Linked DNA regions of Starkeya sp. ORNL1. The protein of the gene in region 2 interacts with the protein of the main gene of each other region in a pairwise test. Links are inferred from orthologs where the notes say so. Each region holds a gene or a part of one and is shown on either strand. Other genes may lie near its edges.

Region 1 (4,203 bases), 750 kb from region 2 along the record:
GCGCCTCGAATTCCGCCAGACCCAGGCACTGGTGATGACGCCGCAGCTGATGCAGGCCATCAAGCTGCTGCAACTCTCCAATCTCGACCTCGTCGCCTATGTGGAAGCCGAACTCGAGCGCAATCCGCTGCTCGAGCGCCAGACCGAGCCGGAGCACGAGCCGGTTGCCGAGCATGGCGGCGAACACGGCCACCCCGAACACGGCCTCGATGAGCCGCCGGCCGCCCAGCACGGCGACGGCGAGGTCCGTGCCTCCGACTGGATGGAAGACCGGCTGGAATCCAGCCAGACCATTGCCGACCGGCTCGACACCGGCCTGGAGAATGTCTTCCCCGACGATTCCGGCCGCGAGAGCGCGACGCCGACCGCCAGCGACAGTGCGGCCTATTCGGAATGGGCCGGCGTCGGCTCCGGTGGTCGAGACGATGACGGCTATAATCTCGAGGCCTTCGTGCCTGCCGAGACCACGCTGGCCGACCATCTGGAGCGCCAGCTTATGCTCGCCGTCACCGATCCGGTGCTGCGGCTGATTGGCCATAACCTCATCGACCTCATCGACGAGGCCGGCTACCTCACCGCCGATCTGGCCGAGGTGGCGGAGCGGCTAGGTGCCCCGGTGGGGGCGATGGACACCGCCCTGGGACTTATCCACAGCTTCGATCCGCCCGGCATCGGTGCGCGCACGCTGTCCGAGTGCCTGGCCATCCAGCTGAGGGAGCGCAACCGCTTCGACCCGGCCATGGCGGCATTGCTTAACAATCTGGAATTGCTGGCGAAACGCGATTTCGGCCAGCTCCGACGGCTGTGCGGCGTCGATGACGAGGACCTTGCCGAGATGGTGGCGGAAATCCGCCGCCTGAACCCCAAGCCCGGCCTCGCCTTCGGCTCCGGCCATGTGCAGCCGGTGGTGCCGGATGTGTTCGTGCGCGGCGCGCCGGATGGTTCCTGGCTGGTGGAGCTGAACTCCGACACCTTGCCGCGCGTGCTGGTCAACCAGGCCTATTATTCCCGGGTCCACAAGACCACGCGGAACGATCGCGAGAAGGCCTTCCTCACCGACTGCATGCAGACCGCGACCTGGCTGACCCGCTCGCTGGACCAGCGGGCGCGCACCATCCTGAAGGTCGCCACCGAGATCACGCGCCAGCAGGACGCGTTCCTCACTTTGGGCGTGCAGCATTTGCGGCCGCTGAATCTGCGCATGGTGGCCGACGCCATCGGCATGCACGAATCCACCGTCTCGCGCGTGACGTCGAATAAATACATGGCGACGCCACGCGGAATCTTCGAGATGAAATATTTCTTCTCGTCCTCCATTGCCTCGGCTGATGGCGGCGCCGCGCATTCGGCCGAATCAGTGCGCTTCCGCATCAAGCAGATGATCGATGCCGAGAGCGCCGACGACGTGCTCTCCGACGATACGCTGGTGCAGCGGCTGCGCGAGGCCGGCATCGACATCGCCCGCCGCACCGTGGCCAAGTATCGGGAAGCCATGCGGATTCCCTCGTCGGTACAGCGCCGGCGCGAGAAACTGGCGAGCCTCGCCGGGAGCTAGGTACCGGCCCGGGCCGGGCAAATGGCCGCTTTGAACAGGTGATCCGGGGGTATTCAGAGGTCGACTTTTTTGTGTCCGTTGACACATTCCCTCGCGGCTCCTACCTGTTAAAGGCGCCGGCCGGGCAAGTTGGGGGTTCGGGCGAGGCGCCGCATGAAAAGCCGGTAACGGCGGCAGGCGGCTTCGCCCAGATAAGGGACGAGTCACGATGCCGCTGCGCGTTTCGGGTAAGAATCTCGACGTCGGCGAGGCATTGCGGCAACGGGTTTCCGACCGTATTGCCGATGCCTTGGGCAAATATTTCGATGGCGGCTGGTCCGGTCACGTGACCGTCGCGCGGGAAGGTTCCGGATATCGTTCGGACTGTGCGCTCCATCTCGACAGCGGGACGGTGCTGCAGGCCCATGGCGATGCCCAGGACCCGTATTCCAGCGCGGACGCCGCGGTGGAGCGCATCGAGACACGATTGCGCCGCCACCGGGAGCGCTTCAAACGCCATGCAGGCGCCACCACCGCGACCGGAGAGCGTCCGCCGACCAGGGACGAACTGGCGGCGCTGACGGTGCTGGAAGCGCCGGGCGAGCACGACGTGGATGGCTTCGAAGGCTGGAGCCCCACCGTCGTCGCGGAGGCCACCACCAGCCTGCCGAGCCTCGCGGTCAGCGATGCGGTGCTGGAGCTGGATTTCACCGGCTGCTCGGTGCTGGTGTTCCGCCATGCCGGGCATGGCCGCATCAATGTCGTCTATCGCCGCGCTGACGGCCATGTCGGCTGGGTCGATCCCCCGGCCGCCCGTACGGACGATATCAATTGAGCCCTCATATGTTCAGCACTGCCGTCGCCACGGGCCTTAAGCGGCCCGGCGGCGGCGCTTTCACGCGCGGGCGCGAAGGCGCCGATCACCTGGTGAGCGCCCATGCCCCTCAATGACATACTGACCACGGCGTCGGTCTTCCCTGCGCTGCGGGTCGGCAGCAAGAAGCAGGCGCTGCAGGAGCTCTCGGCTCGCGCCGCAGAGCTCCTGAAACGCGACGAGCGCGAGATCTTCGAAACGCTGAACCAGCGCGAGCGGCTCGGCTCCACCGGGGTGGGGAACGGCATCGCCATCCCCCACGGCAAGCTCGCCAAGATGGACCGGCTGTTCGGCATCTTCGCCCGGCTCGACAGGCCGATCGATTTCGAGGCGCTGGACGGCGAGCCGGTGGACCTCATCTTCCTGCTGCTGGCGCCCGAGGCGGCCGGCGCCGACCACCTGAAGGCGCTCGCCCGCATCGCCCGCCTGCTGCGCGACCATGAGGTCGCCAACAAGCTGCGCATGACACGCGACCCCTCCGTCATTCACGCCATATTGACCGGCACCGCCGCCTCCGACGCGGCCTGACCAGTATTTGCCTCCCCCGCTCGCGGGCCCGCGAGGGGGAGGGGGACCTTCAAGGCGTGATGGCCACCTTCAGCACGCCGTCGCGCTGATGCGCGAACAGGTCGTACGCGGCCTCGATCTCGTCCAGCTTGAAGCGGTGCGTCACCAGCGGCTTGAGGTCGACCCGGCCGGACGCCACCACATCCATCAGCCGTCGCATGCGCTCCTTGCCGCCGGGGCAGAGCGTGGTGACGATCTTGTGGTCGCCGAGCCCGGCAGCGAAAGCGCCGAGCGGGATCGTCAGGTCGCCGGAATAGACGCCGAGGCTGGAGAGCGTGCCGCCGGGCCGCAGCACCTTGAGCGCGGCCTCGAAGGTCGGCTGCGTGCCGAGCGCCTCGATCGAGGCATCGACGCCGCGGCCATCGGTCAGCGCCATGATCTGCTCCACCGGATCGCCGGCGCGGAAGTCGACCACATGGTCGGCGCCGAGCCGCCTGGCGATGGCAAGCCGCTCGGGGACCGTGTCGACGCCGATGATGGTGGTGGCGCCCTTCAGCTTCGCACCCGCCACCGCGCACAACCCGATCGGCCCCAGCGCGAACACCGCCACGGTGTCGCCGATGCGGATTTCCGCGCTCTCCGCGCCCGAGAAGCCGGTCGACATGATGTCCGGACACATCAGCACCTCCTCGTCGGAGAGATGGTCCGGCACCGGCGAGAGATTGGCGAGCGCGTCGGGCACCAGCACATATTCGGCCTGCGTGCCGTCTATGGTGTTGCCGAACTTCCAGCCGCCCATGGCCTTGAAGCCGTGCCTGGTGCCGGCGCCGTCCTGCGAGCCGCAGCCGCACAGGCAGGCATAGGAATGCCCGCTCGGCGTGATGGCGCCGACAATGACGCGCTGGCCTTCGCGATAGCCGCTCACCGACGAGCCCAGCTTCTCGATGATGCCGACCGGCTCGTGGCCGATGGTGAGCCCCTTCGCCACCGGATATTCGCCCTTGAGAATATGCACGTCGGTGCCGCAGATCGTGGTGGTGGTGACGCGGATCAGGGCGTCGAGCGGGCCGACGTCGGGGACAGGCTTCTCGTCGAGCACGATGCGCCCGGGCTCGACAAAGATGGCGGCCTTCATCTTCGGCATGGCAATCTCCTCGCTTGCATGTGCGGAGAAGGTCTCCCGCGGCAGCGGCGGGGGCCATGACCTCGATCAAGGATACCGGAACCACGTCATCCTGAGAGGCTGACCCGCAATTGCAAGAACGAGCGTCATTCCCGGCCTTGTGCC
Region 2 (4,601 bases):
AGCACCTCCTTGCCGTCCATGTCCGGCAGGCCGAGATCAAGCACCACGATGTCCGGGCGGCGATTGACCACCATCGCCAATGCCTCGGTGCCGGTCTCGGCGCGCAGGCTCTCATAGCCGTTCGCGGCCAGCGCCGGGCCCATGAAGCGGTGGATGGCGGGCTCGTCATCGACGACGAGGACGCGGACCGGATGCATCGCCTACTCCTCCCCCGCCGGCGCCGGCGCAATGGGCAGCCGCAAGGCGACGCGGGTGCCGCTGCGCTGGCCGGGTGCCGGGCTTCGCGCAGACACGGCGCCGCCATGGGCTTCCACAATGCCCTTGGTGATGGCGAGGCCGAGGCCGGAGCCGCCCTCGGTGCCGCCGTTTCGCGCCGCGCGCACGAACTTCTCGAAGACGTGCGGGAGCGTCTCGGCCGGAATACCAGGTCCGTCGTCGGTCACCGCGATCACCATCTGGCCGTCGATCACCGTCGCCGACAGGCCGATGCGGGCATCGGTGCCGGCATAGCGCACCGCATTGCCGACCACATTGGCCAGCGCCTGGTCGAGCAGGCTCTGGTCGGCCTCGATCAAGGGCAGCTCGGGCGCAGCGGTGACCACGAACTTCTGCGGCGCGCCGCGCTTGCGGGCCGCCGCCACGGTGCGGTTCATCAGTTCGACCACGTCGATCCAGTCCTTGCGCATGTCGAGCGCTCCGGCCTCCAGCCGGGTCATGGAGAGCAGATTGCGCACCATCTGGTCGAGATGCTCGGCCTCTTCGCGCACATGCACCAGCAGGTCGCCGCGCTGCGCCTCGGGGATCTCGTTCCCATAGTCGATCAAGCTGGTCGCCGCGCCGAGGATGGAAGCGAGCGGGGTGCGGAAATCATGGCTGATGGAGGCGAGCAATATGTTGCGCACCCGCTCGGTCTCGGCCGCGGTGCGGGCATTGGTGACTTCGAGCGAGAGATTGGTGCGCACCAGCGCCGCAGCGGTCTGCTCAGCGAGCGTCGCCAGCAAGGTGTCGCTTTCGGCGTCCGGCGGCAGCGACGGCGGGCGTTCGATACCGATGACGCCGATGCGTCGATCCGCGGCCGGGCCGGCAAGCGGCAGGAAATACCAGGGCGCGCTGGGCAGCGTGGCGGTGCCGGCACCGGCCGGGTCGCCGTGGTCGAAGGTCCAGCGCGCGGCGGTCATCGAGGCGGTATCCAGCCGGTCCTCCGGCGGCCACGCGCTGGCGATGGCGATATCGCCGCCATTGGCGAGCAGGATCACGCTGGCGCGGCCGAGCGCGGCGTGCAGCTCGACCGCCGCGGCCTCGGCGACCGAGGCGCCATCCGGCAGCGCCGAGAGCTTGCGGGTGAACTCGTAGAGCCGGCGCGTCGCCCGCACCCGCTGCGCCGCCGCTCGGGCCTGCTCACGTGCCCGGCCGGCAATGGTCGAGATCAGCACCGCGACACCGAGGAAAATGACCAGCGCCAGCAATTCGTGCGGGCGCGCCACGGTGAAGGTGTCGACCGGCTCGATGAAGAAGAAATTATAGGCGAGGAAGGACAGCACCGAGGCGGAGATCGCCGGCCAGACCCCATAGCCGATCGCCGGTACCAGCACCGCCAGCAGATAGAGCATCGAGACGTTCGGCAAGGCGATGAATTCGGTCAGGCCAAGACCGGTGATGGTCGCCAGCGCGACGCAGAGCGCCCCGGCGACATAGCCGGTGATGGGCCCGGGGGATGGCAGGCGCCAGGTCCCGCGCCGGCCGGTGTCCGGCGCCTCGGCGGTGACGACATGGACCGCGACGCCGCTCGCCGCCTTCACCAGCGCATCCACCAGCGTGTGCCGCGGCCAGAAGTGCAAACGGCGGGGACGCGCCTTGCCGACGACGATCTGGGTGATGTTCTCGAAACGGGCGAAGCGCAGCAGCTCAGCGGCAATGTCGGAGGCGACCAGCGAATGGGTCTCCGCCCCGAGGCTGGAGGCGAGCCGCATGCCGGCCTCCAGCCGCGCCCGGTCGGCGGCGGAAAAGGTGCGGCCGGGGCGCTCCACCGTCACCGCGAACCAGGAGGCATCGAGCAGGTCCGCCAAGCGCTTCGCCTCGCGCACCACGCGCTCGGCGGCGACATCCGGACCGACGCAGACCAGCAGGCGCTCGCCGGCGGCCCACGGCCCTTCGATCGCCGAGCCCTGCATGCGCTCCAGCAGGTCGCTGTCGACCCGGGCGGCGACGCGTCGCAAGGCGAGCTCGCGCAGCGCGGTGAGGTTGCTCGGCTTGAAGAAGCTCTCCACCGCGCGGGTCGCGGTGTCCTCGACATAGACCTTGCCGTCGGCAAGGCGCTTGATCAGCTCGTCGGACGGCAGGTCGACCAGGATGATCTCGTCGGCCTTCTGCAGCGCCGTGTCCGGCACCGTCTCGCGCACCCGCACCCCGGTGATGCGCTGCACGACGTCGTTCAGGCTCTCGACATGCTGGATATTGAGCGTGGTCCAGACATCGATGCCGGCGGCGAGCAATTCCTGCACGTCCTGCCAGCGCTTGGGATGGCGGCTGCCGTCGATGTTGGAATGGGCGTATTCGTCGACCAGCAGCAGGCCGGGATGGCGGGCCAGCGCGGCCTCGAGATCGAATTCCGGCACCAGCCGGCCACGATAGGCAATGCCGGTGCGGGGCAGGACATCGAGGCCCTGCACCAGCGCCTCGGTCTCGGCGCGGCCATGGGTCTCGACGATGCCGACCACGACGTCTCGGCCGGCCGCCTTGGCGACACGGGCGGCGGAGAGCATCGAGAACGTCTTGCCGACGCCGGGGGCGGCGCCGAGGAAGATACGCAGCTTGCCGCGCGACTCCCGTTCCGCCGCTGCAAGCAGGGCGTCCGGCGAGGCACGCGGCGTCTCGTCTGAGCTCATGCCGCGGCCCGCATGGAACGGCGCTTCAAGCGCATGTGGTCAATGCCTGACCCATGATCGAAACAAGCGGGCGGCACGGCTTTCTTCTCCCTCTCCCCATTGGGGAGAGGGTTGGGGTGAGGGGTCTTCGCCGCTCCGCAATCGTGTCCCCCCTCACCGACCCGCTTCGCGGACCACCTCTCCCCATTGGGGAGAGGGAAGTCATTGGTCAGTCTCTCAGGAGCTCGGCGTGCTGTTCGCCCCTCCGGCCGGCGGGGTACCGGTCGGCCGGACGGCGATGTCGAGCGCGAGATTGAGTTCGAGCACATTGACGCGCGGATCACCAAAGACACCGAGCTGGCGTCCTTCTATGTGCGCCGTCACGAGATTGCGGACAAGCGCCTCGTCGACGCCGCGGGCCTTGGCGACGCGCGGTACCTGCGCCAGCGCATAGGCCGGCGAGATGTGCGGGTCGAGGCCGCTGCCCGAGGTGGTGATGGCGTCCGCCGGCAGCGGGTTGGCGATGCCGCTGGCGCGCATGGCGTCGCTATCCGCCTTCAGGCGGTCGGCCAGCTTGGCGCTGGTCGGACCGAGATTGGTGCCGGACGAGGCCGAGGCATCATAGCCGGTCCCCGCCGCCGAAGGCCGAGGGCGGAAGTATTCGTCCTTGGCGAAGTTCTGGCCGATCAGTTCGGAGCCGACGGGCTTGCCGTCGCGCTCGATGAGGCTGCCGCGCGCCTGGGCCGGGAAGATGGCTTCCGCCACCTCGGTCATGGCGAGCGGGTAGGCGATGCCGGTGATCAGCGTGAAGAGCACGATCATTCCGATCGCCGGGCGAAGAAATTCGAGCATGGTCCTATCCTCACGCAAGGCCGACGGCGGCGACGACGAGGTCAATGAGCTTGATGCCGACGAACGGCAGGATGATGCCGCCGACGCCGTAGATGAGCAGGTTGCGAGCGAGCACGGAGCCGGCCTCGCGAGCCTTGTATTCGACGCCGCGCAAGGCGAGCGGGATCAGCGCGATGATGATCAGCGCGTTGAAGATCACCGCGGAGAGGATCGCGCTCTGCGGCGAGTGCAGGCCCATCACGTTCAACAGGCCCAGTTCCGGGATCGCGGTGATGAACAGCGCCGGGATGATGGCGAAGTACTTCGCCACGTCGTTGGCGATGGAGAAGGTGGTCAGCGCGCCGCGCGTCATCAGCAATTGCTTGCCGATGCCGACGATCTCGATGAGCTTGGTCGGATCACTGTCGAGATCGACCATGTTGCCGGCCTCGCGGGCGGCCTGGGTGCCGGTCTGCATGGCGACGCCGACATCGGCCTGCGCCAGTGCGGGCGCGTCATTGGTGCCGTCGCCGCACATCGCCACCAGCCGACCCTGGCGCTGCTCGTTGCGGATGTAAGCCAGCTTGTCCTGCGGCGTGGCCTCGGCGATGAAATCGTCGACGCCGGCTTCGGAGGCGATGGCCGCGGCGGTGATCGGGTTGTCGCCGGTGACCATCACGGTGCGGATGCCCATGCGGCGCAATTCGGCGAAGCGCTCCTTGATGTCCGGCTTCACCACGTCCTTGAGGTGGATGACGCCGAGCAGCCGGTCATTCTCGACCAGGCCGAGCGGCGTGCCGCCCGAGCGCGAGATGCGCTCCACCGCGGCGCTGAAGACCGGGATCTCCGGCGCGGCGCGATCGGTGACGCTCATGACGAAGCGCTTCACCGCATCGATGGCGCCCT

The links. The genes of interacting proteins can lie anywhere in the genome.
Region 1: the proteins of G3545_RS15365 (region 2) and ptsN interact in binary tests that used the Escherichia coli proteins (3 or more experiments, as listed by UniProt). The link is inferred for Starkeya sp. ORNL1 from one-to-one orthologs.

Annotation. Positions count from the first base shown.
Region 1 is NZ_CP048834.1:2,480,160-2,484,362, reverse strand. What follows is about bases 1,321-4,203. They hold ptsN (PTS IIA-like nitrogen regulatory protein PtsN), read left to right. Parts: upstream 1,321-2,471; coding sequence 2,472-2,936; downstream 2,937-4,203. Other genes in these bases: G3545_RS11945 (NAD(P)-dependent alcohol dehydrogenase), read right to left, coding at 2,986-4,059; raiA (ribosome-associated translation inhibitor RaiA), read left to right, coding at 1,764-2,369; rpoN (RNA polymerase factor sigma-54), read left to right, coding at 1,321-1,555. In the rest of the region: more of rpoN, read left to right, coding at 1-1,320. UniProt on the Escherichia coli protein: Seems to have a role in regulating nitrogen assimilation.
Region 2 is NZ_CP048834.1:3,230,914-3,235,514, forward strand. Bases 1-3,281 are described here. They hold G3545_RS15365 (sensor histidine kinase KdpD), read right to left. Parts: upstream 2,886-3,281; coding sequence 201-2,885; downstream 1-200. Other genes in these bases: G3545_RS15360 (response regulator), read right to left, coding at 1-197; kdpC (potassium-transporting ATPase subunit KdpC), read right to left, coding at 3,102-3,281. Also shown: more of kdpC, read right to left, coding at 3,282-3,716; potassium-transporting ATPase subunit KdpB, read right to left, coding at 3,727-4,601. UniProt on the Escherichia coli protein: Member of the two-component regulatory system KdpD/KdpE involved in the regulation of the kdp operon. KdpD may function as a membrane-associated protein kinase that phosphorylates KdpE in response to environmental signals.